2 regions of the Pseudoalteromonas sp. SR45-4 genome follow, and region 1 is predicted to be linked to the other one. Evidence: predicted binding sites of a transcription regulator. Region 1 holds the regulator's gene; the other holds the start of a gene.
The links. The regulator FliA, encoded in region 1, starts transcription of late flagellar genes. The targets are predictions, from matches to a motif close to CTAAAGNTNNNNNNNNNNNNGCCGATA.

Region 1 (14,310 bases):
ACGAAGGTGCACCAGGTACAGGGGCTATTTCAGTGTAGCGTAATATTTCTTGCACTTGCATTACGTTAACACCGTAAGTTTCGTCTTCTAACTTAAACGTTACCCACTGTAGTATTTCATCATTATTATCTGCATTTTTATTTGCTGACAGTAACTTATCTTGGTTCATGCTGTTTCCCCGTAATGGTCATTACTACTGACGGCTGTCTAGGCCTTTCTCTAATAATGCATTTAAATTATTTACATCTATTAAAGCGCACATTTTTTCTTTAATAACACCGGCAAGCCATGGGCGCTTACTTTGGTTTGTACGCCATTTTACATCTTCTTTACTCAATGTAATGTTATTTATTAGCTTTTCTGCCAATAATCCCCACTGACTGTCGCCTAGTGTAATTAAATACTTGTAGTTAAGTGACGCCTCTAACTTTTCGTCATACTTTTCTGGCATAACCCAACGTGCGGTATCAACCACATTAAGTTTTTCATCTCTATTGAGCATAACGCCTTTAAACCACTTTGGTTTACCAAATAAATGATTTACTTCACTTAATTCATGTATACCGCCTAACGCTTTAAGCGGCACAGCTAGCGTTAATCCTGCCACTTCAAAAAATAAGGCTTGAAACTGCCCGTCAAAATAATCAGCTTGGCTTTGTGCGGCTAATATTTGCTCGGCCGACAGTGTTTGCTCAGCAGAGGTGACTAGGGCTTTGATTTCTTGCGCTATCGGCTTTTTAATAATTTCTGGCACAACTTGCTCAAATACTGGCGTACTTTGTGTGCTCTGCGCTTCTAAATCTGGGTGTTCAGTCTTTTTATCCGTTACTTGCTCAAGTAATTTTGCAACGGGTTCAAGATTATCTACAGGCTCGTCTTCGCACAATAACGCGCCTAGATATTGAGTCATTACTTTTTCATTAGCAAATAATTGCTTACTCATTGATTAACCTTGTTCTATTAAATAGTCGAGCAATGCCTTGTAGGCATATACCCCGCGAGACCGTGGGCAAAATTCACTTGGAACTTGTTGCGCTAAACTGGCGTCTCTAAATTTGGTATCTACCGGAACAACGCCCGGCCACACTTTATCAGTATAAGTATTTTGCAGTGTTTTATATGCCTCTAACGAGGCTTTAGTGCGCTTATCGTACATGGTGGCAATTATAGTATATTCATAGCTTTTAGCTTGAGATGTTTGCATTAACTGCATAGTACGCATCATTCTGTCGAGCCCCTTTAGCGCTAAAAACTCGGTTTGTACCGGCACTAAAATGCGTTCACTCGCAGCTAGCGCATTAACCATTAATACGCCAAGTACTGGGGGGCAATCGAGGATTGCATAGTCGTAATATTCGCTTATTTTTGCAAGCGCTTTTTTTAATATTAATCCCATGCCGGTTTTATTGCCCATACTTCTATCTAGAGTAGCAATAGCCATAGTGGCGGGTAATATATCTAAGTTTTCAATACTAGATGGACATAATGCTTGGAGTATTTCTTCGCTTTGCATGCTAGTTCCGCGTACAAAAATATCGTATACGCTAACCTCTAAATCCTCAGAATCAATGCCAAAGTAATAGGTTAATGAGGCATGAGGATCGGTATCAATCAATAATACGCGCTTACCTTGAGATGCTAAAATACCTGCAAGGCTAACCGCGGTTGTGGTTTTCCCTACTCCACCTTTTTGATTTGCTACAGTCCAAATCTTCACATTGCATCCTAATTACAGTTCATTTCGAGTCGATATACGAATACCGCCATGGGGTAAACGAATTATTTTTATTGTATTATCGTCAGAGGGTAATTCTGCTTCAGGCTCAGGTTTAACGACTACTTGTTGCGGCTCAACGCTTACTACTTCTGCTGTTGGTGGCAACCCATATTTAGATAGGGCAATAACTACTTTGCGATTTTCAGCACGCCCTTGCTTAGTATCGTTAGTGGCAAAAGGAGAATATTGACCATATCCCTCAATCGCCATTCGCGCTGAATTTATACCTAGCCTTTCAAGCTCAACTAAAACGGCTGTTGCACGCGCCACCGACAACTCCCAATTCGAGCGGTACATTTCATTACCTATGGTTTGGTTGTCAGTATAGCCGCGTACTCTAATATAGTTATCTACCGGAGCAATTATATCTTTAATTATTTTAACAACTTGCTTAGCTCGAACTTGCGCTACACTACTGCCACTTGAAAATAGCATGCCAGAACTAAGCTCAATGATCAGCCAATCTTGGCTGAGTTCTAAACTTGCTTCACCATCGCGTATTTCATCTATTAATGACGATTGCAGCTTAGCCAACAAACTATCGAGTGGTTTGCCAAGGTGTTTTTGATCAATATTACTGGTATCGCTTTGTCCGTCCAGCAGCTTTGGCCCGTGTTCTTCTTTTAAAATACTTTCGCCGTAGAGCACTTCTTGCTCTGGGGTTACTCTGTCTGTCAATATTGCGTCGCCATTTACCCCAGTTCCTTGCTGCGAATGTTGACGGGCTGACTTATCAAATACATAACCAATCGAATCGGACAGCACTTGAAATTTCTCTTCTTTGTTAATTGCTATTGCGTACAAAACCACAAAAAAGGCAAACATAATCGTCATATAATCAGCATAAGACACCAGCCAACGTTCTGTGTGTTGACTTTTAGTAGTGGTGTTGCGTAAGCGACGACGTAACATAATAGCTGCTACTCAACCACGACATTTGGGCGGTCAACCCGATAGGCTTCAAGCTTTAATTCAATGCTTACTGGGCTTTCGCCTTGGCTTATTGCAATTACGCCCTCGGCAAGCATTTCGTGATAAAGCATTTTTTGCTCAACCCGTTGCTTTAACTTATTAGCCATAGGTAAAAATAATAAATTAGCTAAACCCACGCCATAAATAGTTGCTATAAAGGCAGTGGCAACACCGGCTCCAAGCTTTTGCGGATCTGTAATAAACGACATTGCCTGAATAAGACCAAGCACGGCCCCTAAAATACCTATGGTCGGACTATAACCGCCCATAGCTTCATAAACACGACTTGCCTCTAGCAGACGTTCGCGCTCTAACAGTAAATCTATTTCTAACGTATCGCGCAGTTTTTGATCTGAGCAACCATCAACTAATAATCCAAGCCCTTTTGCAGCATAGGCATCTGGGTGGGTAAGCGCTTCGTTTTCAAGGGCTAAATAACCTTCTTGACGTGCTTTATGTGACCATCCTTTTACTTGCTCTATGGCATCTTCAATATTGTATTTAGGCGATACAAAAACCCAGTGCGTAATTTCTAGCATCTTTTTAAAAGTACTGGCTGATGTTTGTAACATTACAGCACCCAATGTGCCGCCCAGTACAATGATCAACGCAGGTCCGTTAAATAATGCCGATACCACACCGCCCTCTAACGAGTAACCTATTGCAATGGCGCCTAAGCCAATAAGTAAACCTAGTACGGAAAGCTTATCCACAGCCCACCTCTGTCTTTAAACGTATTGCTACTTCATCTAATGGCAAACTTTCGCTCGCTAAACCAGCATTAGCAATTGCTTGTGGCATACCATAAACAACACAACTTTTTTCATCTTGTGCCCAAATGGTTGCCCCTGATTGTTTAAGCATACGAGCGCCTTCACGCCCATCTGCGCCCATACCAGTTAATACTATAGCTAATACATCACCTTGATACGCTTTAGCGGCACTGGCGAAGGTTACATCAACGCTTGGTTTGTAACTAATGCGCTCGCTGTTATCTTCAAAAACTCGTAGTGTTCTACTTGCCCCACGACCATCAATCATCATTTGCTGGCCACCCGGTGCTAAGTAAGCCACACCTGCTTGCAGTCGATCTCCTTGCTGCGCTTCTTTTACCTGAATTTTACACAAACTATTTAAGCGTGCCGCAAAAGCCGGAGTAAACGCAGCGGGCATATGCTGAATTAATAATATAGGGTGCGGAAAGTTAGCAGGAAGCTGAGTTAATATAGTTTGCAGCGCAACAGGTCCACCGGTTGATGTGCCAATTGCAACTAGTTGATAGTGCTTGCCACTCGTGCGCTTTGTTACTATTGCACTGCGACTAGTTACTGGCGAATTATTAAAGCTTCGCTCTGGTTGTACTACTGTTGTTGCTGTTTTATTTGTTTGTGCAAACCTTGCTGCTAATGCGCTTGGCGCTGAAGTAGGTGTAAATAAAGGTTTGTTTATACTGGAGGGGCTAGGGCTAGCAACACGTCTAATACGTTGGCGGCCAATTTCTTTTACTTTGCTTTGCAGCAGCTTAATGGCATCTTCGTTATTGCGAGCAATGTCTTCAAATTTTTTCGGTAAAAAATCCATAGCACCAGCATCAAGTGCATCTAAAGTTGCAGTTGCACCGGAGCGAGTTAACGAAGAAAACATTAAAATTGGCGTCGGGTTACTGGCCATAATTTCTTTTACAGCACTTATACCATCCAACACCGGCATTTCTACATCCATAGTGATCATATCAGGATGTAAACTAGCTGCTTTTTCTACAGCATCTTGGCCATTTACGGCAAAGCCAATTACTTCAATCTCGCTATCTAATTCAAGAATCTCACTCACTCGACGGCGAAAAAAGCTCGAATCATCAACAACTAAAACTTTAACGGCCATTTTGCTCTCTTATTTTTATTGTGTAGACGTATAAAGTATACGTCTACTTTATTATTTACCTGCGTAGTGTTTTAACATACTCGGTACATCTAATATAAGTGCAATACCACCATCCGAAGTAATAGTGGCACCTGCCATTCCAGGCGTACCTTGTAATAAAGCGTCTAACGGCTTAATAACCACTTCTTCTTGACCAATTAACGAATCAACCACAAAGCCAACTTGTTGTGTACCTATTTGCACAATAACCACATGCCCTTGCGCTTTACGGCTTGTACGATCGGCACCTTTCACTAGCCAATGCTCTAAATAAAATAAAGGCACTGCTTTTTTACGAACAATAATAGTTAACTGACCATCAACCACATTCGTTTTAGTAAGGTCCAAGTTAAATATTTCACTTACCCCTGCTAATGGTAGTGCAAATGTTTGCTCACTCACTACCACCATTAAGGTAGGTAAAATAGCCAAAGTTAACGGTACTTTAATTTCAAGTATAGTGCCCACACCTAGTTCTGACTCTATGCTAACCGAGCCATTTAACTGGGTGATTTTAGTTTTAACCACATCCATGCCAACACCACGACCAGAAATATCAGATATTGCTTCTTTGGTAGAAAACCCTGGCGCAAATATCAGATTGTAAGCTTCGGTGTTAGACAAACGGCTTGCTTGCTCTTGATCAAGCACACCTTTTTTAATTGCTATTTGTTTTAGTTTTTCAGCATCCATACCTGCGCCATCATCTTTAATGGTAAGCAAAATATGATCCCCCTGCTGCGAAGCAGAAAGCGTAACGGTACCTGTTCTCGGTTTACCCGCAGCTTCACGATCATCTGGCATTTCTATACCATGATCAACCGAGTTACGTACTAAATGCACTAATGGATCGGCCAGTGCCTCAACTAGGTTTTTATCTAAATCGGTTTCTTCGCCAACCAGCAATAAATTAATATCTTTATTTAAGGTACGTGCTAAGTCGCGAACAACACGCGGAAAACGGCCAAATACTTTTTTGATTGGCTGCATTCGCGTTTTCATTACCGCGCCTTGCAAATCAGCTGTAACAACATCTAAGTTAGATATTGCTTTACTCATAGATTCACTTTCTGAACTGGTGGCTAAACTCACTAAACGATTACGTACTAATACAAGCTCGCCCACCATATTCATAATTTGATCAAGGCGTTTAGTATCAACCCTTACTGTTGTTTCAGCTTGTGCAGGCGGCGCTTTTTTAGCAACTGGCGCAGCGGTATTGGTATTAGCACTTGCTGCTACAACAGCCGCTTGTGGCTGCTTAACTTTATCAACTGCTACTGGTGAGGCTTTAACTACAGCTGCTTTAGGAGCCGTAACTTTATTTACAGGTGCAGGTGTTGCCGCGCTTTCTTTAGATTTTGGCGCCGCTCCCTTGCCATGTAGCTCATCTAGTAAAGCTTCAAACTCATCGTCACTTATTTCATCATCGTTAGTGCTAGCAGCCGGACTTTGAGCTGCTTGAGGTTTTGGAGTTTTATTTACCGCACCAAAACTTCCCACCCCGTGAAGCTCATCTAATAAGCTATCAAATTCATCGTCGGTAATATCGCCACTTAAGTCGCTGCTATTACTTAATGACTCTTTTATTGCAGGGCCTTTACTTTTGCCATGAAGTTCATCAAGTAAGTTTTCGAATTCATCTTCGCTAATTTCATCAATATGCGCATCGTTTGCTGTAGCGTTTGTTGCTGCACTGGGTGCATCAAACAACTCATCAAATGCAAAAGGGTCATCATCTAAATTAGCATCTTGCGTTATTACTGGCGCAATAGTGTCACCACCAAGCTCTTCTTCTGTGGGGGGTAAACCTAATTTATGTAATATTTCGAGTAACTGGGGATCGGCAGGCTCTGGTTGCTCACGATTTTTTATCGTAGCAAACATTTCGTTAATAGTATCAAGTGCTTGAAGTATAACATCCATTAGCTCAGAGTTAACTGTTCGCACTTTTTGGCGCAGTAAGTCAAACACGTTTTCTGCGCCATGGCAGGCATCTACCAGCTCTGACATCGCTAAAAAGCCCGCGCCACCTTTAACAGTGTGAAAGCCTCTAAAAATAGCGTTCAATAATTCAGTATCTTCTGGGTTATTTTCCAGTTCAACTAATTGTTCAGATAAAAGCTCAAGGATTTCTCCAGCTTCAACTAAAAAATCTTGTAATATATCTTCATCGACTTCAAAGCTCATGCAGTTACTCTCCTATTAGAAGCCCAAACTTGATAAAAGATCATCAACTTCGTCTTGATCAGATACAACATCATCACGCGATTCTTTATCAATAATAGGGCCTTCTGGGCCTGCTAATGCTTGTGCGGCAATCGAGTTTTCTGTTTTTTGTTGCTCTTGGTTATCGTTTTCATCTTGTGCTGCAAACGCAGTTAACAGATGAATTAAACTTTCTTCAACTTCGCGTACCAGCTCAATAACACGGCGAATTACTTGTCCGGTTAAATCCTGATAATCTTGAGCCATTAACACATTAGTCATTAATACTTGCAACTCATCGGTTTTAAGATGCGAGCTGTTCATAAATTTATCAATGCTATGACACAATGTTTTAAATTCACCAAGTTCAAGATCGCGGCTCATTAACCGATCCCAGGTTGGCTTGATATGCGAAATATCATCAGCTAATTGCTGGGCTAAAGGCAGGCTCGCTTCAACCGCATCCATGGTTTTGTTGGCGGCGTTTTCTGTCATTTCTATGACATAGTTAAGTCGCTTTTTAGCATCCGGAATGGCATCAGTGGTTAAATCTGTTATGCGGGTGTCAAGCTCAAAACCCTTTAAAGACTCGTGCAACTGGCGCGTTAATTTACCTACTTCTGCAAACAAATATGATTGTTCTTGAGAGGCAGTTTCTAAAATTAACTGATCAGCTTTATGTTGCTCACCGTTTTCTAAAAAAGTGACCAGCTGACGTGCTTGCTCTAAAGTAATCTGAGGCGCAGCAGGTGCTGACATAAGCCTCTCCCCTTATTAACCTAAGCGTTCGAACACTTTTTCTAATTTAGTTTTTAATGTACCCGCAGTAAATGGCTTAACAATATAACCATTAACACCTGCTTGGGCTGCTGCAATAATTTGCTCTTTCTTAGCTTCTGCAGTAACCATTAAAACCGGAAGATGCTTTAATTTGTCATCTGCGCGTATTGCTCTTAACAAGTCAATACCTTGCATGCCCGGCATATTCCAATCTGTTACTACAAAGTCAAATGATTGATTTTGCAACATAGGTAAAGCAGTTGAGCCATCATCTGCTTCTAAAACATTGGTAAACCCTAAATCACGCAATAGGTTTTTAATAATACGTCTCATCGTTGAAAAGTCATCAACAACAAGAATTTTTATGTTTTTATCCAAAACATCCTCCAGTGAGGCCTAAACCTGTATTTACTTACTTCTAATTTATCCAGTCATTGATTTTTGCTTTTAGCTTAATCATCGCCTGACCATGTATCTGACTTACACGCGACTCACTTACATCGAGTATCTGTCCAATTTCTTTTAAATTCATTTCATCGTTATAGTACAACGAAAGCACCATTGCATCTCGCTCTGGTAGGGATTTAATTGCACTTAATAAAGATTCATTAAACCTTTCATTTTTAACATTATTAAAGGGTTTGTCTAGTGCTAAATCGTGCCCAACAGGTGTTATAACATCCTCATCAATACCTAAATCTTCTATTCCCAAGATTTTACTGGAATTAACATCGGTTAAAATATGATGATATTGCTCTAGTGTAATTTCAAGCTTTTGGGCAACTTCACTGTCTGTAGGTTCACGATTCAGGCTGCTTTCTAATGCTGAAATAGCTTCTATAACCTGGCGGCTTTTACGATGTACTGAGCGAGGAGCCCAGTCTCCACGGCGCATTTCATCAAGCATAGCGCCCCGAATACGAATACCCGCAAAGGTTTCAAAACTAGCGCCTTTAGTGGCATCAAAGTTTTTTGACGCCTCTATTAATCCTATCATTCCTGATTGAATTAAATCATCGAGTTGTACACTAGGGGGTAAACGAGCAATTAAATGACATGCTACTTTTTTTACTAATGAAGCATGCTTTTCAACAATCATATTTAAATTTTGTGTTGATTCATATCCCATAGCTCTATTCACCAATGTAGTCATAGTTAGCCGTTAACGAGTTTCTCAATGAAAAATTCTAAATGACCCGAAGGCTGGTTCGGTATTGGCCACTTTGTTATTCTTGTTGCTAATGTTTTAAAGGCAAGTGCAGCTGGAGAACTAGGAAACAGTTCAACAATTACTTTTTGACGACGTGTTGCTTTGCGCATATTTTCATCATAAGGAACGGTTGCAACCAGCTCCATTGATATATCTAAAAATCGGTCTGTAACCTTTGATAGCTTTGCAAATAACTCTTGCCCTTCGCGTAATGAACGCACCATGTTGGCAACAATTTTAAATTTATACACGCCATGTTCGCGGCTTAATACTTTGATCAGTGCATAGGCATCGGTTATTGAAGTTGGCTCGTCACATACCACAACCAAAACATCTTGTGCAGCGCGAGAAAAACTCAGCACCATATCCGATATACCGGCAGCGGTATCAACAACTAATATATCAAAATCAGTATTGAGTTCGCTAAAAGCACGAATAAGCCCAGCATGTTCTGCAGGCGACAACTCAACCATACTTTGTGAACCCGAAGTCGCTGGTACTATTTTTATCCCAGCGGGGCCTTCTACTAGTATTTCATCAAGCTCACATTCGCCAGATAACACATGCGATAAATTACGCTCAACACGTAGTCCAAGCATTACATCACAATTGGCTAAACCCAAATCGGCATCAAGCACTAACACTCTATTGCCTTGCTGACCTAAAGCGATCGCAGTATTTAACGATACATTTGTTTTTCCAACGCCACCTTTACCGCCAGTGACGGCGATAACCTTAACGCCGTTATTATTATTTTTGCTCATTTTACGCAGGCCGCTTGCTTGATCTAATACTGTGTTAATCATACATCTCTACTGTGCTCGACGCCACTGATTGGTGTCGTGAATGTTGTACTTTTGTTCTCTTTAAATATAATTGCTCAGCTTTTTTCACTAGTTTTTCTGCATTTGCAACTCGAATATCTTCAGGTACTCGTTGACCATTAGTAAGATACCCTATTGGCAGGCGATTTTGAATCGCAATACTAATTATCTCGCCTAAACTTAATGATTCGTCGAGTTTAGTGAAAATACAACCGCTTAACTGTACTTTTTTAAAGTGTCTTACGGTTTCTTGTAACACATTTATTTGCGCAGTGGCACTTAATACTAAGTAATTACGAATATCCACACGCTGATTACGCATTAAGGTATTTAGCTGCTCAGTTAAACGTAAATCACGTTGGCTCATACCTGCGGTATCTATAAGTACTAAGCGCTTGTTACGTAAATGATATAACACTTCGGCCAGTTCGTTCGCATCTTTAACTTGTTTAACCCCACAGCCAATAATACGGCCATATGTTGCAAGCTGCTCGTAAGCACCAATTCTGTAAGTATCGGTAGTAATTAGCGCTACTTTATCAGCACCATATTTTTGTGCACCTAATGCCGCGAGCTTAGCCACTGTAGTGGTTTTACCCACACCGGTTGGGCCAACTAATGCGTAAACACCACCTTGGCGCAAAATTTCGTTATTCGTGGTTTGCATCTGATCTTCAACCATAGTTAACAGCGCTTTCCAGCCCTGCTGACGCGGAACATCTTCAGGTACAAAACAAGCCATTTGCTCAGCAACTTCTTTATCGATTCCCATGCCTACTAAGCGGTCAATCATGCATGCGCGCGTTGGGTCACGGCGCGCCATATCTTGCTGCATTAAACCCGACACTTGGTGCTCTAATAACTGGCGAATTGCGTTCATTTCTTCACGCATTGTGCTCATTGCTTCACTTTCGGTATTTTTAGTCGTGTGTTTTTGCGCAACTGGCGTGTCTAACTCATCAAAATCACGGTCTAGGTCATCAAAACCTAAGCTGTCAGCTTGCGTTTGTGGGCGTGCTTGCGCAGCTTCTTCACGCGCAAACATATTTGTAGGGCGTTGTTTAGCGATCGGCTCTTGATAATGCTCTGAGGTATCTATACCTGATTGCGAAAACATTGAAGCCAATTCTGCTGAACGTGGACGCGGCGACTGGCGCTCTAATAATGCTTGTAAGCTGTCGGCTACCTTTGCTTGTGGCTCAGGTCTAGCACGCTGTGGCTCTGGTTTTACAAAGTTATGCATGCTTTGCGAGTGGGCAGAATGTGCCGTACGCTGCTGCAGCGGCGCACTTTGTTGTGGCGCGGCGGCTTTAGGGGCTGCTTTGTCATAATCAACCGCTGCGACAATTTCTACGCCGTTTGCGAGTTTTTTATTAGACATAATAACCGCATCAACACCTAGCTCATCTTTAACTTCTTTAAGTGCTGTGCGCATATCTTTAGCAAAAAAACGTTTAATCTTCATGGTTCAACCCCTTTAAAATCTTATTGTTGGCCTACTGAGCTAACAATCTTGATCTGCCTTTCGTCTGGTATCTCTTGATAAGACATCACTCGCAATCCTGGAATGGTGTACTTAACAAAACGAGATAACACAGTGCGTAACATTCCTGACGTTAACAGTATTGAAGGTTCACCGGCCATTTCTTGATTTTGATGCGCTTCGTTTAATGACACTTGAAGTCGCTCTGCAAGTCCTGGCTCTATTCCGGCACCTTCGTCGCCTGCATTTTGTAATGACTGATGCAACATCTGTTCCAACTCAGGCGCCAAGGTTATGACAGGGATTTCTGAAGACATACCCACCGCATCTTGAACTATTAATCGACGCAGTGAAATACGTACCGCAGCGGTTAAAACATCTGGGTCTTGGCTACGCGGGCCATACTCTACAAGGGTTTGTACTATTGAGCGCATATCGCGAATAGCTACACCTTCGTTTAATAAATTTTGTAAAACTTTAACTATAGTAGTTAATGGCAATACATCAGGCACCAAGCCTTCTACTAACCTTGGGTGACTTTTTGCTAGCATATCTAATAGGTTTTGTACTTCTTCGTGGCCTAATAATAACGCCGCATTATTGGTGAGTAATTGGCTAATATGAGTGGCAACCACAGTCGCCGAATCAACCACGGTATAACCAAGCGATTGCGCTTCATCTTTTTGATCAGGCTTGATCCACACCGCATCTAAACCAAAAGCCGGATCTTTAGTTTCAATCCCTTTTATAGGACCAAATACTTGCCCCGGATTAATTGCCAATTCATCGCCGTGTTTTAGTTCGCCTTCGCCACTTGATACGCCCATTAAGGTAATTCGGTATGCATTTGGGTCTAGCTCTAAGTTGTCGCGTATATGCACCGGGGGCACTAAAAAGCCTAATTCTTGAGAGAGCTTTTTACGCACGCCTTTAATACGGTTTAGCAATTCACCACCTTGGGATTGATCAACCAATGGAATAAGTCGGTAACCTACCTCTAAACCAATTACATCAACCTGCTGCACATCGTCCCAGCCTAACTCTTTTTGCTCTTGCTTATTGGCAATGCCTGTACCTACTGCGCTGCCATTAGCGGTTTCCTCAGCAAGTGCTGCTGCCGCTTTTAATTTGTTTTGTTGGGTGTAGTAAGCTAAATAACCTAATAATGCGCCCAAGCTTAAAAACGCTACGTGTGGCATACCAGGTACTAAACCCATAATAATTAAAATGCCTGAAGCAATAAATAACGACTTTTCGTTACCGAGTTGTTTCTTAAATTGATCGCCCATGTTGTGCGACTCATTTTGACGCGTTACAACAATAGCAGTACCAATAGAGAGTAATAATGAGGGAAGTTGTGCAACTAAGCCATCACCTATAGTGAGCAAGGTATAAATTTCCATGGCATTGCCAAAGCTTAAATCGTGTTGGATCATGCCAACAAATAAGCCACCAACAATATTAATAATTAATATAACAATACCGGCAATAGCATCGCCTTTAACAAATTTACTGGCACCATCCATAGAACCATAAAAGTCGGCTTCGCGGGTAACTTCTTCGCGGCGCTCTCGGGCTTGCTCGGCGCTAATAAAGCCCGCATTCATGTCGGCATCAATTGCCATTTGTTTACCCGGCATAGCGTCAAGGGTAAAGCGCGCCGACACTTCAGAAATTCGCCCAGCACCTTTAGTAATTACCACAAAGTTTATGATAATCAAGATTAAAAACACCACTAAACCTACCGCATAGTTACCACCAATAACTACAGAGCCAAAGGCTTCAATTACTTTACCGGCAGAGTCACCACCATTGTGGCCCTCAAGTAATACTACTCGGGTGCTGGCAACGTTAAGTGCCAAACGCATAATAGTGGCGATTAGTAACACAGCCGGAAACATACCAAATTCAAGTGGTTTCATGGTGTATACAGTTACCAGTAACACCACCAAAGCAAGGGCAATATTAAAAGAAAATAATATATCAAGCAGGAACGGAGGAAGAGGTAAAATGACCATACCCAGCGCAGCAAGTACCATTAATGGTGTACCTACGCCTTTGGCATACTCTTTTTTATCTTTGTTAAGTTGTTGTAATACCGCTTTAAATCCCATAACCCTACAATTTCAAAAAATTGACACTACTGTGAAATTGCAATAACTATTCCAAGTTATAGGTTATTTAAATTAATACTGATAATCGTCAGGAATAGGCAGTTTTTTATTAAGTTTGGTGGGGCGTTTTCCGCGCCCTTTATTAAAGCGCTTAAGCTGAAACACATAAGCTAATACTTGCGCAACTGCGGTAAATAATTGATCCGGGATTTGCTCCCCCACTTCTGCAGTATGATAAAGTGCTCGAGTAAGCGACGGCGACTCTAAAATAGGCACTTCATTACCAATCGCTATTTTACGAATTTGCATTGCCATTTCATCAATTCCTTTGGCAACTACTATAGGTGCTCCGGCGCGTTCGGTGTCGTACTTTAAAGCCACTGAGTAATGGGTAGGGTTAGTTACAATAACATCGGCATCGGGCACATCTTGCATCATACGTTTTTGCGACATTTGCCGCTGGGTTTGCCTTATGCGCGCTTTTATTTGTGGGTCACCCTCTGAGTTTTTATACTCGTCTTTTACTTCTTGAAGGGTCATTTTAAGTTGTTTATTGTGGTTATAGCTTTGAAACGGCGCATCAATCGCAGCAATAATAATTAAGGTACAAGACAAGCCTAAAAACATCCAAGCCAATATTTCTAAGGCATGAATAATATTACCTGGGGCGCTTTCTACACTTAAGTGCAGTATCTCATCAAAAAAGGTATTAATTAAAAACACTGCAAAACTGGCAACTAAACCAAACTTTAACAGCGACTTTAACAGCTCCACCCCAGCTTGCGGGCCAAACATACGTTTAAAGCCTTTAGCAGGTGACATTTTACTGGCTTTAGGTGCAGCAGCTTGCCAACTAAAATTAAAGCCACCTAGCATGGTGTTACCAATAAAAGCAGCTAATACAATAATTAATACAAACATTGCCATAGGAAACATCAGCGCATCGGCCACTTCGCCCCATACAGCAAACATTTTGGTGGTGTCGTAGGTTTCGTTACGGTTTAGGCTAAGCATTCTACCCA
Region 2 (17,714 bases), on a different contig from region 1:
ATTACCAGCAGATACCGTTGCACATATGGTTAAAAATGCATTTAACTTTCCGGTTAAGCTGGTGGAAGTGGCAGAGAACACTTATTGCTTAGAATTGTTTCATGGGCCTACCTTAGCGTTTAAAGATTTTGGTGCGCGCTTTATGGCAGAGTGTTTAGCGCAGTTTAATCAAGGCGATAAAGTGACTATTTTAACTGCAACGTCGGGCGATACTGGCGCGGCGGTTGCACATGCGTTTTATAATAAGCCTAATATCGACGTGGTAATTTTATACCCTAAAGGCAAAATTTCACTGGCGCAGCAAAAGCTTTTTACTACATTGGGTGGCAACATTCATTGTTATGCGGTTGAAGGCAGCTTTGATGATTGCCAAGAGTTAGTTAAAAATGCCTTTTTAGATGAAGAAGTTAAATCTACACTGGGGCTTAACTCTGCTAACTCTATTAATATTAGTCGCTTAGTGGCACAAGTTTGTTATTACTTTGAGGCAATTGCACAATTACCAAAAGCAAAACGGGCTACTGCGCATATTTCGGTTCCAAGTGGTAACTTTGGTAATGTGTGCGCGGCAATGATAGGTGCTGTTATTGGTTTGCCTGTTGGCAAACTTAGTGCAACTACTAATCAAAACGATACAGTACCGCGCTTTATGCTGGATAAAAACTGGACGCCAAACGCGACACTTGAATCACTTTCAAATGCAATGGATGTAAGCAAGCCAAATAACTGGCCACGAGTGCAATCTATGCTCGACAACAATTGGTTTAGCTACGATAATTTTTATTCAACTAGCGTAAACGAGCAAGATACGCAAACAGTGATGAAAAATATTCAACAAACAGGTTATGTTGCTGAGCCGCATACCGCTATTGCATACCAAGGACTTGTTGAAAATCGCGCTCCTGGCGCTGCCGGAATCTTTTTAGCAACGGCTCATCCAGCTAAATTTAAAGACAGTGTTGAAGGTATTTTAAACATTGAACTAGCTATGCCAAAGCCACTTGCAGATGCATTAGCCAAGCCATGTTTAGCTAATGATATAAATGCTGATTATGATGCCTTACGTACTGAAATACTTAAAAAATTAAGTTGAAAGTAAGATCTAATTAAAGCGGCCTTGGTCGCTTTTTTTATAGGTATATTTTAGTGTGGGTGTTAATACTTTCATTAGCTATGCAAATATAGTAATTAATATATATTTTAATTTTTTATGTAATGATTAAAAAATATCATCTTAAAAAGCCTGTGAAATAAATTCAATCCCTGTTTAAATATCCTCAACTTAAGAGCGTAGGCAAATAGTCGTTTTAAGCGTACAATAAAGCCTCTAAAAAATACCATACACCTTGCCCCAGGAGACCCCAATGTTAGAACGTAGCATGAATATTTCAGATTTTGACCCAGAGTTATTTGACGCAATTGCAAAAGAAACTGCGCGCCAAGAAGATCACATTGAATTAATCGCTTCTGAAAACTACTGTAGCCCACGCGTACTAGAAGCACAGGGTTCACAGTTAACTAATAAATACGCAGAAGGTTATCCGGGCAAACGTTACTATGGCGGTTGTGAGCATGTAGACGTTGTTGAGCAATTAGCGATTGACCGTGCTAACGAACTATTTGGTTCTGACTATGCAAACGTACAACCACATGCTGGTTCGCAAGCAAATGCGGCTGTTTTTTTAGCTTTATTAAACGCCGGTGACACTGTACTTGGTATGAGCTTAGCTCATGGCGGCCATTTAACGCATGGTTCACACGTAAACTTTTCAGGTAAGCTTTATAATGCAATTCAGTATGGCCTAGATGAAACTACAGGCGAAATTGATTACGCACAGGTTGAAGCGCTAGCGCTTGAGCACAAACCAAAAATGATTATTGGTGGCTTCTCAGCATACTCAGGTATTGTTGATTGGGCTAAATTACGTGAAATTGCTGATAAAATTGGCGCTTACTTTTTTGTAGATATGGCGCACGTTGCTGGTTTAATTGCGGCGGGTATTTACCCAAGCCCAGTTCCTCACGCACATGTTGTTACTACAACTACACATAAAACCTTAGCAGGCCCTCGTGGTGGTTTAATTATTTCGGCATGTGGCGACGAAGCTATTTACAAAAAGCTTAACAGTGCTGTTTTCCCTGGTGGCCAAGGCGGTCCTTTATGTCATGTTATTGCTGCTAAAGCTGTGGCATTTAAAGAAGCCCTACAACCAGAATTTAAAGTGTACCAAACACAAGTTGTTAAAAATGCACAAGCTATGGTTGCTGTTATGCAGGAACGTGGCTACAAAATTGTATCTGACAAAACTGAAAACCACTTATTCTTACTTGATTTAATCAATAAAGATATTACCGGTAAAGATGCAGATGCTGCTTTGGGTAACGCTCATATTACAGTTAACAAAAACTCAGTGCCTAACGATCCACGTTCACCGTTTGTAACATCTGGCCTACGTATTGGTTCACCTGCAATCACTCGTCGTGGTTTTAAAGAAGCAGAATCTAAAGAGCTTGCTGGCTGGATCTGTGACGTACTAGATAACATCAATGATGAATCAGTACAGGCGCAAGTAAGAGAAAAAGTAAAAGCAATTTGTGCAAAACTACCTGTTTACGCTTAATAAAAGTAAAACAGTAATTTAGATCACAATCGCTTAGTTTTTTGCTAAGATAAAGGCCGCTTTAAAGCGGCCTTTTTTTGTTTTTTAAAACGGAAGTACCTAGCTATGCATTGCCCATTTTGTACCGCAAAAGATACCAAAGTTATTGACTCTCGCCTGGTTGGCGGTGGTCACCAAGTGCGTCGTCGTCGTGAATGCAATGACTGCCATGAGCGTTTTACTACGTTTGAGGGCGCAGAACTGGTTATGCCACGGGTAATAAAACAAGATGGCAGCCGCGAACCCTTTAACGAAGATAAATTGTTAAATGGTTTAAACCGCGCACTGGAAAAACGCCCCGTAAGTACCGAACAAGTAGAAGAAGTAGTTAATATAATAAAGTCGCAATTACGCGCAACCGGTGAGCGAGAGGTTTCGAGCCATTTAGTGGGAGAGTGCATTATGGAAGCGCTTAAAAAGCTCGATAAAGTAGCTTATGTGCGCTTTGCCTCGGTGTATCGTTCGTTTGAAGATATCCGCGAATTTGGCGAAGAAATTGCCCGCTTAGGGGAGTAAGTATGCAAAGCGACTGTGTTTTTAACCAATATGACGAAATGTATATGGCACGTGCTATAGAATTGGCTAAAAAAGGCCGGTTTACTACCACGCCTAATCCAAACGTAGGTTGTGTATTAGTTAAAAACAATGAAATAGTAGGCGAGGGATTTCATCAGCTTGCCGGACAAGGGCATGCAGAAGTAAATGCACTTGCTATGGCAGGCAGTAAAGCAAAAGGCGCAACAGCTTATGTTACGCTTGAGCCATGTAGCCATTATGGCCGTACACCACCGTGCGCAGAAGGTTTAAAAGCCGCCGGTGTAGTAAAAGTAATTGCCGCCATGGTCGATAGCAATCCACAAGTGGCAGGTAAGGGGCTGAAAATACTTAGCGACGCTGGTATTGAGGTTGCACATGGGTTACTTGAAGCACAGGCTAGGGCGCTTAATTTAGGCTTTTTTAAACGTATGGAGCATGGTCTGCCCTATGTAACGTGTAAAATGGCCGCCAGTATTGATGGTAAAACGGCGCTTAATAATGGCCAAAGTAAGTGGATAACAGGCGCAGCAGCACGCCAAGACGTGCAGTTATATCGTGCACAAAGTTGCGCTATTTTAACCGGTGCCGATACCGTATTAGTAGATGACGCTAAATTAAATGTGCGTAAAAATGAATTACCGCAGGCATTACCTACACAGTTACCGCTTCGCCAACCGGTGCGTGTTATTATTGACTCGCAAAATCGTTTAACCCCAAATCTTGCTTTATTTGCTATTGAAAGTGAAATAATAATTTTTACTACCAAGGTTGATAAATCGCAACATTGGCCGCATTTTGTAAAGCATATAGTAGTAACTGCTAGTAATTCAAAAGTTGATTTAACCGCGGTTTTAAAAAAGCTCGCAAAGCTGCAATTTAACACAGTGTGGCTAGAGGCTGGGGCAACCCTTGCGGGTAAAATGGTTGAACTGGATTTAATAGATGAATTTATTTTTTATCTAGCGCCTAAATTAATTGGGTGTGATGGCAAGAGTTTAGTTAATTTTCCTGAGTTGATCAGTATGCAAAATACGATTGATTTAACTTTTAATGAGTGTACGCGTATAGGTGATGATTTACGTATTAGCGCAGTAAAAAGCTCATTAAAACCACTTGATACAAAAGAGTAATGCTATGTTTACTGGGATAATAGAAGCCACAGGCAAAATTGCTTTATTACAAAAAAAACAAGGCGATTTAGCTATTCGTGTACAAAGCCCTGACCTTGATATGAGTGATGTTAAGTTAGGAGATAGTATTGCCACTAATGGTGTGTGTTTAACTGTTGTTGATAAACATGCCGATGGTTTTAGTGCCGACTTATCGAATGAAACGATAGATTTAACTGGTTTTGCTCATTACACATTAGGGCAAACAGTTAATCTTGAAAAAGCCATGCAACCGGTTTCGCGTTTAGGTGGGCATTTAGTATCTGGCCATGTTGATGGCATTGCTACAATTACCGCCATTACGCCAAATGCACGTGCTACAGAATATTGGCTAACCACAGATGAAAACCTAATGAAATACATACCGTATAAAGGTTCTGTATGTATTGATGGTATTAGCCTAACAGTGAACGCAGTAGAAGGTAATAAATTTAAATTAACGATTGTGCCCCATACTAGCGAGCAAACTACGATAGCTAATTTTAAAGTGGGCACCCAAGTTAATTTGGAAGTCGACCAAATTGCGCGTTATTTAGAGCGGCTTATAAAAGGCGCAGAGCAGCCTACGGGCGCTGATATTTCAATGAGCTTACTCGCAAAAGCGGGCTTTATTAAGTAACGCAACTAACAACTAATAAGAGTGAATTATGAACTTACACAGCGCAGAAGAAATTATCGCAGACATTAAAGCCGGTAAAATGGTTATTTTAATGGACGATGAAGACAGGGAAAATGAAGGCGATTTAATTATTGCCGCCGAGCATATTAGTGCAGAAGCTATTAACTTTATGGCCACGCATGGCCGTGGTTTAATTTGTTTAACTATGACGCAACAGCGATGCGAGCAACTTGATTTACCGCTTATGGTAAAAAATAACGGTGCTGCGTTTTCAACTAATTTTACAATGTCGATAGAAGCTTCAAAAGGCGTTACTACAGGTATTTCGGCAGCAGATAGAGCACGTACAGTACAGGCCGCTATAGCTAAAGGCGCAGTGCCTAGCGATATAGTACAGCCTGGGCATATTTTTCCTATAATGGCACAACCTGGCGGTGTTTTAACGCGTGCAGGGCACACTGAAGCAGGCTGCGACTTAGCCCGTTTAGCAGGGCTTGAGCCTTCATCGGTTATTGTTGAAATACTCAATGCAGATGGCACTATGGCGCGCCGTCCTGACTTAGAAGTGTTTTCTAAACAGCACGATATTAAAATTGGCACCATAGCTGATTTAATTGAATACCGTAACTTAAACGAAACCACGATAGAGCAAGTGGCAAAGTGTAAGTTACCTACCGAGCACGGTGAGTTTGATTTAGTAACCTACAAAGACACCATTGACGGACAGCTACATTACGCATTAGTAAAAGGCGAAATGAAACAACAAGCGCCAACCGTAGTGCGAGTGCATTTACAAAGCACCTTTAACGATATTTTACTCTCAGATAGAAACTCTGAGCGTAGCTGGGGCGTGTCTGACGCAATGGCTTATATAGCTAAGCACAATGGTGTATTAGTTATTTTAGGCAAACAAGAAAGTACCGCAGAGCTTGAGGCAACCGTAAAGGCGTTTGCAGCCGAAGATTCGGGTGAAGATGTAACACCGAATAAATTTACAGGTACGTCTCGTACTGTAGGCGTGGGTTCACAAATTTTAGCCGATTTAGGCATTAAACAAATGCGCTTAATGAGTCGCCCTAAAAAGTATCATGCACTTTCAGGGTTTCATTTAGAAGTTGTTGACTACATAGAGCCGCAGTAATTAGACGCTAGGCTATTATTTTATTTTTATGGTATGATGCGCTGCAATTTTTGCGCAATCGAAATCGCTCAAACTTATTTTTAAGGTTATCAAATGAAAATTATTGAAGGTAGTAAGTACGCTCCGGGCAAAAAATTTGCCATTGTCATTTCTCGCTTTAATGACTTTATTGGTAGTAGCTTATTAGCAGGCGCTATTGATGAATTAAAACGCACAGGTGGTGTATCGGATGACGATATTACCGTAGTTTATGTACCTGGCGCGGTTGAATTACCTTTAGCAGCGAAACGTATTGCGGCAAAAAAACAGTATGATGCAATCATCGCATTAGGCGTAGTGATCAGAGGTGGTACTCCACACTTTGACCTAGTTGCTGGCGAATCAAACAAAGGTCTTGCGCAAGTATCACTTGAGTATGATATACCGGTTGCATTTGGCGTATTAACCACAGAAAGCATTGAACAAGCAATTGAGCGTGCTGGCACCAAAATGGGCAATAAAGGCGGCGAAGCTGCTTTAGGCGCGCTTGAAATGGTTAATGTGTTAGATAAAATTTAAGTTTAAGGAATTTTTGTGAAACCAGCAGCAAGACGTAAAGCACGTATATTAGCACTTCAGGCCATTTATTCTTGGCAATTAAGTGGCAATGCAATTGCCGATATCGAACAACAAATGTTGATCGAAAACGACGTGACTAAAATTGATGTTGAATATTTTAAAGATTTAGCCAGTGGCGTTGCGGTAAATTATAAGCAACTAGACGAGGCTGTATCACCGCATTTAACCCGTCCATTCGATGAGTTAGATATGGTTGAACGCGCAATATTACGTTTAAGCAGCTATGAGCTAAAATTTCGTGAAGATGTTCCATACAAAGTGGCTATCAACGAAAGCATTGAATTAGCTAAAATGTTTGGCGCTGAAGATAGCCATAAATTTGTAAACGGTGTACTTGATAAAGCAGTTAAGCATTTACGTAAGTAATATTTAGTCAGGTTTTTGATAATTATTTTATCAAAACTGGCTGGTATAAATTACCGTTAAAAAGGAGAGCCGGCATAGGTCGGCTTTTTTGTGTATGAAGGAATTTGAATTAATTAATCGTTATTTTAAAGGCCGTGGTATTACTCGCCGCGATGTTAATTTAGGGATTGGAGATGACTGCGCATTAGTTACTGTGCCGCAAAATTGTCAGCTTGCTATAACAACCGATACACTCGTTGCTGGTGTACATTTTTTTGATGACATTGAACCTCGCGCACTCGGGCACAGAGCATTGGCTGTAAATTTAAGTGATTTAGCGGCAATGGGGGCAGAGCCTACATGGGTTTCTATCGCTTTAACACTTCCGAGTATTGATCAGCAATGGATTGAAGAATTGACTGACGGCATGCATGAAATTGCCGAATATTTTAATGTACAAATAATTGGTGGCGACACGACTCAAGGACCTTTGAGTATTACTATTTGTGCAAAAGGTACAGTACCCGAAGGCACTGCATTATGCCGAAATGGCGCAAAAGTAGGTGACTGGATTTTTGTAACTGGGCCGTTAGGAGATGCGGGGCTTGCAATAGAGTCTCGCAAGCAAGGCTTAACGATTGAACCTGAGCATCTAAAACATATTAAAAAGCGCCTTAACTTCCCTACACCTAGAGTGGCTGCAGGGCAGGTATTACGTGGGCTTGCGTCTTCTGCTATTGATATTTCAGATGGTTTACTAGCCGATTTAGGCCATATACTAAATATGTCGCAGGTTAGCGCAACGGTTAATATTGAAAGCATACCCACCTCGGATGCAATGAAAGCTAGCCTTGATTTTGAACAACAATTACCGTTTATACTAAATTACGGCGACGACTATGAACTGCTTTATACCGTGCCTGATAGCAATAAAAGTATGCTTGATGTAAAACTGCGTCAATATGGCGTAGAGGCAATTTGTATTGGCCAAATAAAAAGTGGCGAAGGGCAAATTGACCTGTTACATAAAGGCGAAAAATTTACTTTTAAGCACCAAGGTTTTGAGCACTTTTCTAAGGATTTAAGTTGAACAACAAGCGTTTATTTAACCTAAAGCGTCCACATCAGTTTTTTGGTTTAGGTTTTGGTACTGGGCTTGCACCTATAGCCCCAGGCACATTTGGTACTTTGGCCGCTTTACCTTTTATTTTTATAACCATGCACTACCCGTTGTGGTTACAAATAGTATTTGCTGTAGTGATCAGTGTTTTTGGTATTTGGGCTTGTGGCAAGACCGCAGATGATTTAGGGGTACACGATCACCCTGCGATTGTATGGGATGAAGTGGCAGGTTACTACATCACTATGATTGGTACGGCACTGAGCTGGCAAACATTATTGGTTGGTTTTTTACTGTTTCGTTTTTTTGATATAGTCAAACCAGGCCCTATCCGTGTGCTCGACAAGCGTGCCCATGGTGGATTTGGCATTATGATTGATGACGTACTTGCAGGTATATTTTCACTTATTTGTTTGCAAGCGCTGATAAAAGTAGGTTTACTACCCTTTTAGTTTATTATTTGATTGTTTAGCTAGGTGGCAGCAATATGATGCGATTTTTACTAGTTTTTGTACTACTAACCTGTGCTATGCCAAGTTGGGCCTCAATTACTGATTACGTAGTTAAACAATGGAATATTAAAGATGGACTCCCCTCGCAATCACTCAAAAGTGTTGTGCAAGACCAGCAAGGTTATATGTGGCTGGGAACTCAATTTGGTTTAAGTCGTTTTGACGGCAATACTTTTACCAACTACAACACGCAAAATAGTCTTTTTTTACCAAGTAATGGTATTAATAAATTACTAATAGATGGCCAAGGCTTTTTGTGGATCGGCACCAAAAATGGGTTAGTAGTTATTGACCCTGCAACACTTAGTGCACAAGAGTTTAATATTAAAGGCCCGGTTAGAGATATTTTAGAGGACTCTAAAGGCGGTATTTGGATAGCCGCTAATGGCCTGTATTATGTTGATCGTAGTTTGGTTGATTTACGCGATCAAACTAATGAGCCATCACCCATAGTTAATCCCACTGTTATTACTCAAATAGTTGGCTCTGTGAGCAAAATGGCGCTCGCACCTGAAGGTATTTGGTTAGTAAACGACAGACATTTACTGCGCCTGACAAAAAGCGCTGCCGACTTTTCTAAATTACGCTTAGAGCTTACTGCCAAAGTGTCATTACCCGACAGCTTAGCGCAAACCATAGTGCACGATCTCTCTTTTTTAAATGGTAATTTATATTTAGCCTCTGAGTTGGGTGCTTATTTTTTAGATTTAGATGACGAACTACGTTCTTTCCCACTGCCTAATGTGAATAACTCTGCAGTTTATAAATTTATGAGCGATACCAATGGTGGCTTATGGGTATCTACTTATGGGCGTTTATTATTTCGTGGCAAGTCAGGTGATTGGCAATGGGTTGAGCCAAGTCAGTTAGATCAAAGTATTTGGTTTGCTGACATGTTTCGCGATGATCAAAATAATGTTTGGCTAGCCAGTTTTAGTGAAGGTTTATGGCTGGCACACGAAGGTCGCATTGAGCGTCACTCGGCAATTTCTAAAATGACTGAAACGGTAATGGCGATTAGTAAATCACCCGATGACAAACTGTGGATAGCTAACAGAAGCGGAGTTGGTTACTTTGATACCAATAAAAACTTTATTAATATAATAAACAGTAGCAAGTATGGGCATGCCTCGGTGCATGATTTACAGTTTGATGGCGATCGGCTTTATATTGCTACTGGGCGGGGGTTATTCTTTTATGAAGACGACACACTTTACAGCTTTCCTGGGCGCGCATTAAACGACAATCCAGTATTTGCGATTAGCTCGGCTACCCGAGGCGGATTTTGGATTGGTACCGGCCGAGGATTGTATAGACTCAATTATAGTGGTTTAAGACCCTTTGCTTATAATGCATTTTTAGGCAGTAAGTTTATTACTTTTGTATTAGATGCCCCAAATTTTGGCATTATTGGTACTAGTAAAGGTGCGTATTACTTTACAGACCGAGGAATAGAAAAAATAGGTGACCAAACTACCTTAGAAAGTGCTTATGTAACCAGTATTTTGCATATAGATGGAGTTGGGATATTAGTTGGTTCGTTAAACGATGGCTTGTTCTATCGTAGTGGACAAGGACAATGGCAGCAGTTAGATGCGGCAAATGGCTTACCTTATGGTTCTATTTTTAGCTTAAAGTACGATGAAAAATTAAAAAGAATATGGGTAAGCACCATGAAAGGTGTTTATCGGATGCCGGTAGATCAATTTAAAACGCAGATCCAAAGCTTAAAAGTTGAAGAAGTTATTTCCTCGTTCGACCGCCAACTCGATGGTAAAGCCAGCCAATGTTGTAATGGCTTAGGGCATGACGCGGTTGTTGATATGAACAATTCTATTTGGTATCCCAGTTTACAAGGTGTAGTTGAAATACCTAAAAGCGTTGAGTTGTTTGGCTTGCGTGGTTTAAAACCTAAAATAGAAACATTAACTACACCATTACGTAGTTTAACCACTGCTGCATTAGGTAATAAACCGCGATTAAAAATAGACGAGCGCGATGTTACTTTAAAATACACAGCCATAGATTATTACGCGCCAAATAGTATTGAGTTTAGGTATAAATTAAATGGTTTAGATACTGACTGGCGATACGCGAATACTCGCCGCGAAGCTATTTATACTAACCTCCCAGCCGGTTCTTTTTTGTTTCAGTTAGAAACAAAACGCCAAGGCGAGGATTGGAACATAGCCCAATCTGTTGATTACGCTTTTGTAGTACCTGAGCGTTTTGACGAAACAATTTACTTTAGATTACTGATCACCAGTGGTTTTGTTTTATTGTTTTATTTAGTGTTTTGGGTATTTAGAGCGCAAGAGCGCCGTAAACAAGAAGTGTTAGAAGGGTTGATCACTGATCGTACCTTAGAGCTTCGCCAAGCAAACGATAAGCTTAATAAAGTTAACTCACAGCTTAAGCTAGTGAGCCATTCAGATGAGCTTACAGGGTTACGTAGTCGCCGCTTTTTGTTCGACCAACTACCTAAAGATATTGAACATTTTCAGCGTAACTCACAATCACTGCAAGCGCAGGGCAAGTCGCTAGTATTATTAATTATGAACTTAGACAACTTTAGCCGTATTAACGATGCGTATGGGCCAATTGCCGGAGATAGTTGTTTGCAGCAAATGGCGGTATTACTTAATTCGCGTACTCAGGGCTCAGATTATGTGGCACGTTGGAGCGGCGATGAGTTTTTACTTTTATTACGTGACTTTAAATGTAACTTAATTGACAGCTATGTGTCGGATCTTTGCCAAGGAATTTCCGAACATGCATTTCAATTGCCAAACGGTAAAAGCACTCATATTTCAGCCTCAATTGGTTGGTCGTTCTATCCGCTACCACTATTAGGTGGCCAAGTTATTAGCTGGGAAACCTCGATTAATTTAGCTGATATTGCACTGCATCAAGTTAAAAAACGCGGTGGCGATGGGGTCGCTAACATTACCTTTGATGAGCAGTTAGATGCGTTTGAGTTTGAGCAAAACCCTAATGTTGAACAGCAAATAGGCTTGCTACAAGCCAATGGTTTAGCTGATATTAAAGTATGGATGCGATAAGTAACTAATATTTAGATATTAAAAAAGGAGCCTAGGCTCCTTTTTTAATATGCTTTAAATGAGTAGGAGGTTAATTAATAAACGCTTTGATAGCAGTTAATATTCCTTGCTCGCCTAAGCCCATTTCGTCGTGCATTTCGTCTTGTGTACCGTGCTTAATAAATTCATCAGGGATACCCAAGTTAAGAATGCTAACCTGTGCTTTTTGCGTTGCTAAATACTCATTAACCGCAGAGCCAGCACCGCCAGAAATTGCATTGTCTTCAAGCGTTACTATTACATTGTGGCTGTTTATTAACTCATCGAGTAACGCAGTATCAAGCGGTTTAATAAAGCGCATATTAACTAAAGTCGCATTGAGTTCATCAGCTGCTAGTTGCGCGTTTTCAAGTAATGTACCAAATGACAATATAGCCACTTTAGCACCTTGCTTAACAACATCGGCTTTACCAATTTCAAGTAATTGCATATTAGTTGCAATTTCTGCCGTACCAGCACTACCACGCGGATAACGCACAGCAACAGGGCAATTTGCTTGATAACCAGTATATAACATGTGGCGACACTCATTTGTATCGCTTGGCGCCATAATGACCATATTTGGAATGCAGCGCATAAAGCTTAAATCGTACGCACCTTGATGTGTTTCGCCGTCTGCGCCAACAATACCAGCACGGTCAATAGCGAATAGCACAGGTAAGTTTTGCAGCGCTACATCGTGAATTAGCTGATCGTACGCACGTTGTAAAAAGCTTGAGTAAATTGCGACAACGGGTTTTAAGCCTTCACAAGCAAAACCAGCAGCGAGGGTTACAGCGTGCTGCTCGGCAATCGCAACATCAAAATACTGATCAGGATGCTCTTTTGAAAAACGCACCATGCCAGAGCCTTCGCGCATAGCCGGTGTTATCGCCATAAGCTTGCTGTCTTGCTTTGCTATGTCGCATAACCAGTCGCCAAATACATTAGAAAATGTAGCCGCACCGGGTTTTGATTTAGGTAAACTTGATGTATTAGGATCAAACTTAGGTACGCCGTGATAGCCAATAGGGTCGGCTTCAGCGGGTTTATACCCTTTGCCTTTTTGGGTTTTTATATGCAGTAATTGCGGGCCTTTTAAGTTACGCATATTACGCAGCGTATCTACTAACATGTTTACATCATGGCCATCAATTGGGCCAATATAATTTAGGCCTAATTCTTCAAAGAAGGTACCAGGGATCATCATCCCTTTAATATGCTCTTCCATTTTACTGGCAAGTTGCTTAACTGGTGGCACACCCGAGAGTAGTTTTTTACTACCTTCGCGAATGTTAGTATAAAAGCTACCCGATAAAATACGGGCAAAGTGATTTGTTAACGCGCCAACGTTTTCAGAAATCGACATTTCGTTGTCATTTAAAATGATCAACATATCTGATTTTACATCACCTAAGTGGTTCATGGCTTCAAAAGCCATGCCTGCTGTAATAGCACCATCACCTATAACGGCAACCGTTTTGCGTCCTTTACCTTCTTTTTGCGCAGCAATAGACATGCCCAACGCAGCTGAAATAGAGGTACTAGAATGGCCCACACTAAACGTATCGTATTGGCTTTCTTCGCGAAATGGGAAAGGGTGCAAGCCATCTTTTTTACGAATGGTGTGCATTAAATCGCGACGCCCGGTGAGTATTTTGTGTGGGTAAGCTTGGTGGCCTACATCCCATACAAGGCGATCATCTGGGGTGTTATACACATAATGTAGTGCCACAGTGAGCTCTACGGTACCTAAACCAGACGCTAAATGCCCGCTACTTTGCGATACCGAGTTGAGTAAGTAGTCACGCAACTCATGGCTAAATGCAGGAAGCTTATCTTGTGCTAAGTCTCGCAAGTGGGCTGGTTCGTTAACCAAATTAAGTAATGGATACTTGCTGCTATCAAGTGTCATGGTTTTATATATGTCCTTCGCTAACATCAACTAACTGTGCAAACGCGTTGTTTGAGTTATTTGATGTTCAGTAATAATTTTAGTGCTAAGTTGCAATACGTTTAAGCCGTGTTTAGTGGTCACGTTCAATTAAATAGTTAGCTAGTGACGCTAAAGCACTGGTATCGGCGTCTATATTTGCTAACGCTGCATGGGCTTGTTGTATTAAGTTTTGCGCTTTTTCTTTAGCGCCTAGCATACCTAATAAAGCGGGATATGTCGCTTTATTCGCAGCGATATCTGACCCTTGAGGCTTACCTAAAGTAACGGTATCGCCTTCTACGTCTAAAATATCGTCATGTACTTGAAATGCAAGCCCTATGGCATAGCCAAAAGTGGCTAAATTTTCTAACGTGTTTTGACTAACATTGTTCGAGCACAAAGCCCCCAGTGTAATTGCACAGCTTATTAGCGCACCGGTTTTTAACTTATGAATACGCTCAAGTTCAGCCACGGTTATTACTTTATCAGTAGCTGCAATATCAAGCCCTTGGCCTGCCACCATACCTTGTAACCCAGAGGCATGTGCCAGTTCAGCAATCATTTTAACTTGAGCTTGAGCACTACAGTTAAAATTATGCTTGGCTATTAACTCAAATGCTAAAGCTTGCAGTGCATCACCGGCTAAAATTGCGTGTGCTTCGCCGTACACGATATGACAGGTTGGGCGTCCGCGACGTAATTCATCATCATCCATAGCTGGTAAGTCATCGTGAACTAACGAGTAGCTATGAATACATTCTATAGCTGCAGCAAGTACGTCTAAATCTTGTTTATCTGCGCCGAGCATTTTACCCGTTGCGTAAACCAAAAAAGGACGCAATCTTTTGCCGCCATTCATTAAACTATAATGGGTGGCGGCTTTTATGGTCTCGTCAGTATTAAGCGATTGGTCAAAATAAAGGTTAAGAGTATTGGCTACATCAGTTTGAGCATGTGTAATAAGTTCTTTAATAGTCACGGCTATTCCATATCATTATCAAAGTCGGTTAATACAGACTTCTCATCTTTGCCCATTAAAATAGCCACCTTTTGCTCAGCTTGTTGCAACTTACTAGACGATGCGCCTGCTAAAGCAATGCCACGCTCAAACTGTTTTAATGACTGCTCAAGCGATAAATCACCTTGTTCCATTTCACTAACGATTGTTGTTAATTCTTCTAGTGCTTGCTCGAAACTTAAGTTTTCAGGTTTTTTAGTCGCCATCTTTATTTCAACTTACATAATAAATTTAGAAGTCAATTTTAGGGGGAATGCTAAACTAGGTCAAAGGATGAAATGGTTTTTTCGTTAATAAACGCTTTATGTTTTAAAAAATTGATAATTAGATAGATTACACAAGTTGATCTAGAATAGTGCTTAATCCAGCTTTTTATGTTTATCTATAAAAAATGGCTTAAGCAATTCAGTATCTTGCCGATAAACAATTAATAACAAACGTTTGCATATAAAAGCAAAAACCTTTGGAGGGAATGTGGATTTAGCAACCATTATTGGGATCCTTGGCGCAATTGGCTTAATTGTCATGTCCATGTTTATGAGTAGTAGCGGTGAAATGGCTATGTTTTACAACACGCCCTCTGTTGTAATCGTATTTGGCGGTTCATTATTTATCGTTTTATCAAACTTTACTATGTCACAGTTTTTTGGCATAGGTAAGGTGGTTACCAAAGCGTTTATGTTTAAGCTTGAGTCGCCAGAAGAGTTAATCGAAAAAGCAGTTGAACTTGCAGATTCAGCACGTAAAGGCGGGTTTTTAGCACTTGAAGAGGCAGAAATACCGAATCCATTTATGCGCAAAGGCGTTGACATGCTAGTAGATGGCCACGACGCAGACGTAGTGCGGGCCACACTGCAAAAAGATATTTCATTAACTACAGCACGGCATGAGTCGGGTGCTACTTTATTTAAATCTTTGGGTGATATAGCCCCAGCAATGGGAATGATAGGCACTTTAATAGGCTTAGTTGCGATGTTATCTAATATGGATGATCCTAAAGCAATTGGTCCGGCTATGGCGGTGGCATTGTTAACCACATTATACGGCGCATTTTTAGCTAACGTAGTCGCTATTCCTATTCAAACAAAATTGGAGCTGCGTAAAGACGAAGAGGCAATGAATCAACGTTTAATTTTAGATGCGGTTTTAGGTATTCAAGATGGTCAAAATCCAAAAGTAATAGAAGGTATTTTGAAAAACTATCTTGCTGAATCAAAACGTAAAGTAAACACTGAGGATTAACTATGTCTGATCAAGAGTGCAAGTGCCCACCCCCAGGTTTACCTGCGTGGATGGGGACATTCGCAGATTTAATGTCGCTATTAATGTGCTTTTTTGTGCTCTTGCTTGCGTTTTCTGAAATGGATGTACTTAAATTTAAACAAATTGCCGGTTCGATGAAATTTGCATTTGGTGTACAAAATAAAATAGAAGTTAAAGATATTCCCAAAGGCACATCAGTTATTGCTATGGAGTTTACTCCGGGCAAGCCAGAGCCTACCCCAATTGAAACAATTCAACAGCAAACGGTAGAAATGACCCAGCAAATGTTAGAGTTTCAGGCAGGTGATGAAAGTTCAGCAGGCGGAAGGCAAGAGCAGCGGGGCGATAAACGTGGTGGCGAGTCGCGTAGTACTTCCAAAGAGCAAGCATCGGAGCAAGCAATTTCAGCGGCCGATCAACAGCAAACAAACGACTTAGTTAAAAAAATTGCCCAGCAATTAGAAAAACAAATAATTGATGGTGCCATAGAGCTTGAATCATTAGGGCAGCAAATAATTATTCGTATTCGCGAAAATGGCTCTTTCCCTTCGGGTAGTGCATTTTTACAACCTAAGTTTAAACCCATTATTCAAGAAATTGGCGTGCTATTAAAAGATGTGCCTGGAGAAATTACTGTGTCGGGGCATACCGACGATTTTCAGGTTTCAAACGAGTTATATATTAATAACTGGGATCTTTCATCTAAGCGTGCAGTTGCAGTAGCTAGTGAGCTGCAAAAAGTAGTTGGATTTGATAAAAATAGAATGATGGTAGTAGGGCGTGCTGAAACCCGGCCGTTAGTGCCAAATGACAGCAATGAAGATCGCCGTCGTAATCGTCGCGTTGAAATATCTATTTTACAAGGAAAAGCCAAAGAGTCTGATCCTATCGATGTAAGGTAGCAGTCATTTTATTAAAAACACACTTGGTTTAAGCAAACTAAGTGTAATTGATTTCAGGTGACTTTTAGTTAAAATTAACTAAAAGTCACCACCTCAGCCAAATACCTCAGAGTTGTTAAATAATACGGTTTAATAAAAACATCCCACGCTGTGAATTGATATGCTAAACTACTGTGTATATAAACAGTAAAAGAGCTTGCTTATGAAACTCTATATTGCCGAAAAGCCGTCATTAGGGCGTGCTATTGCCGACGCGTTACCAAAACCGCACAAAAAGCACGATGGCTACATTGAAGTTGCAAATGGTGATTGCGTATCTTGGTGTATTGGTCATTTGCTCGAGCAAGCCGAGCCCGATGACTATGATGAGCGCTTTAAAAAGTGGCAGTTTGAGCACCTACCTATCATTCCTGAGCAGTGGCAATTAAAAGCAAAAACTAAAACTCGCAAGCAACTTACTGTGTTAAAAAAGCTAATCAAACAGGCTACAGCACTAGTGCATGCAGGTGATCCCGACAGAGAAGGGCAATTACTTGTCGATCAAGTTATTGAAGAAGCCAAAATAAGTAAAACTAAAAAGCAGCATATTCAACGCTTATTAATTAGTGATTTAAACTTAGCTGCAGTAAAAAAAGCATTAACGACTATGCGATCTAACCGTGAGTTTATTCCGTTGAGCGTTTCAGCCTTAGCGCGCTCTCGTGCTGATTGGTTGTTTGGTATGAATTTAACCCGCGCTTATACTTTAGCAGGGCAAAAAGCTGGGTTTGGTAACGTACTTTCTGTGGGACGAG

Region 2: the regulator FliA is predicted to act here: its motif matches at 15,151-15,177, upstream of pomA (flagellar motor protein PomA).

What each region holds. Positions count from the first base shown of each region.
Region 1 is NZ_JACJDO010000003.1:79,918-94,227, reverse strand. Features, by position in the region: gene H5058_RS02550 (chemotaxis protein CheW) at 1-169, opposite strand, end outside; gene H5058_RS02545 (chemotaxis protein CheW) at 194-943, opposite strand; gene H5058_RS02540 (ParA family protein) at 947-1,717, opposite strand; gene H5058_RS02535 (flagellar motor protein MotB) at 1,730-2,689, opposite strand; gene H5058_RS02530 (flagellar motor protein) at 2,698-3,462, opposite strand; gene H5058_RS02525 (chemotaxis response regulator protein-glutamate methylesterase) at 3,455-4,630, opposite strand; gene H5058_RS02520 (chemotaxis protein CheA) at 4,682-6,859, opposite strand; gene H5058_RS02515 (protein phosphatase CheZ) at 6,875-7,636, opposite strand; gene cheY (chemotaxis response regulator CheY) at 7,652-8,035, opposite strand; gene H5058_RS02505 (RNA polymerase sigma factor FliA) at 8,076-8,786, opposite strand; gene H5058_RS02500 (MinD/ParA family protein) at 8,813-9,673, opposite strand; gene flhF (flagellar biosynthesis protein FlhF) at 9,666-11,156, opposite strand; gene flhA (flagellar biosynthesis protein FlhA) at 11,177-13,288, opposite strand; gene flhB (flagellar biosynthesis protein FlhB) at 13,361-14,310, opposite strand, start outside.
Region 2 is NZ_JACJDO010000024.1:4,090-21,803, reverse strand. Features, by position in the region: gene thrC (threonine synthase) at 1-1,093, shown strand, start outside; gene glyA (serine hydroxymethyltransferase) at 1,365-2,621, shown strand; gene nrdR (transcriptional regulator NrdR) at 2,727-3,176, shown strand; gene ribD (bifunctional diaminohydroxyphosphoribosylaminopyrimidine deaminase/5-amino-6-(5-phosphoribosylamino)uracil reductase RibD) at 3,179-4,327, shown strand; gene H5058_RS11185 (riboflavin synthase) at 4,332-4,985, shown strand; gene ribBA (bifunctional 3,4-dihydroxy-2-butanone-4-phosphate synthase/GTP cyclohydrolase II) at 5,014-6,126, shown strand; gene ribE (6,7-dimethyl-8-ribityllumazine synthase) at 6,220-6,684, shown strand; gene nusB (transcription antitermination factor NusB) at 6,700-7,110, shown strand; gene thiL (thiamine-phosphate kinase) at 7,205-8,179, shown strand; gene H5058_RS11160 (phosphatidylglycerophosphatase A) at 8,176-8,661, shown strand; gene H5058_RS11155 (ligand-binding sensor domain-containing diguanylate cyclase) at 8,697-11,783, shown strand; gene dxs (1-deoxy-D-xylulose-5-phosphate synthase) at 11,854-13,716, opposite strand; gene ispA ((2E,6E)-farnesyl diphosphate synthase) at 13,829-14,716, opposite strand; gene H5058_RS11140 (exodeoxyribonuclease VII small subunit) at 14,719-14,961, opposite strand; gene pomA (flagellar motor protein PomA) at 15,230-15,997, shown strand; gene H5058_RS11130 (flagellar motor protein MotB) at 16,000-16,920, shown strand; gene H5058_RS11125 (DNA topoisomerase III) at 17,123-17,714, shown strand, end outside.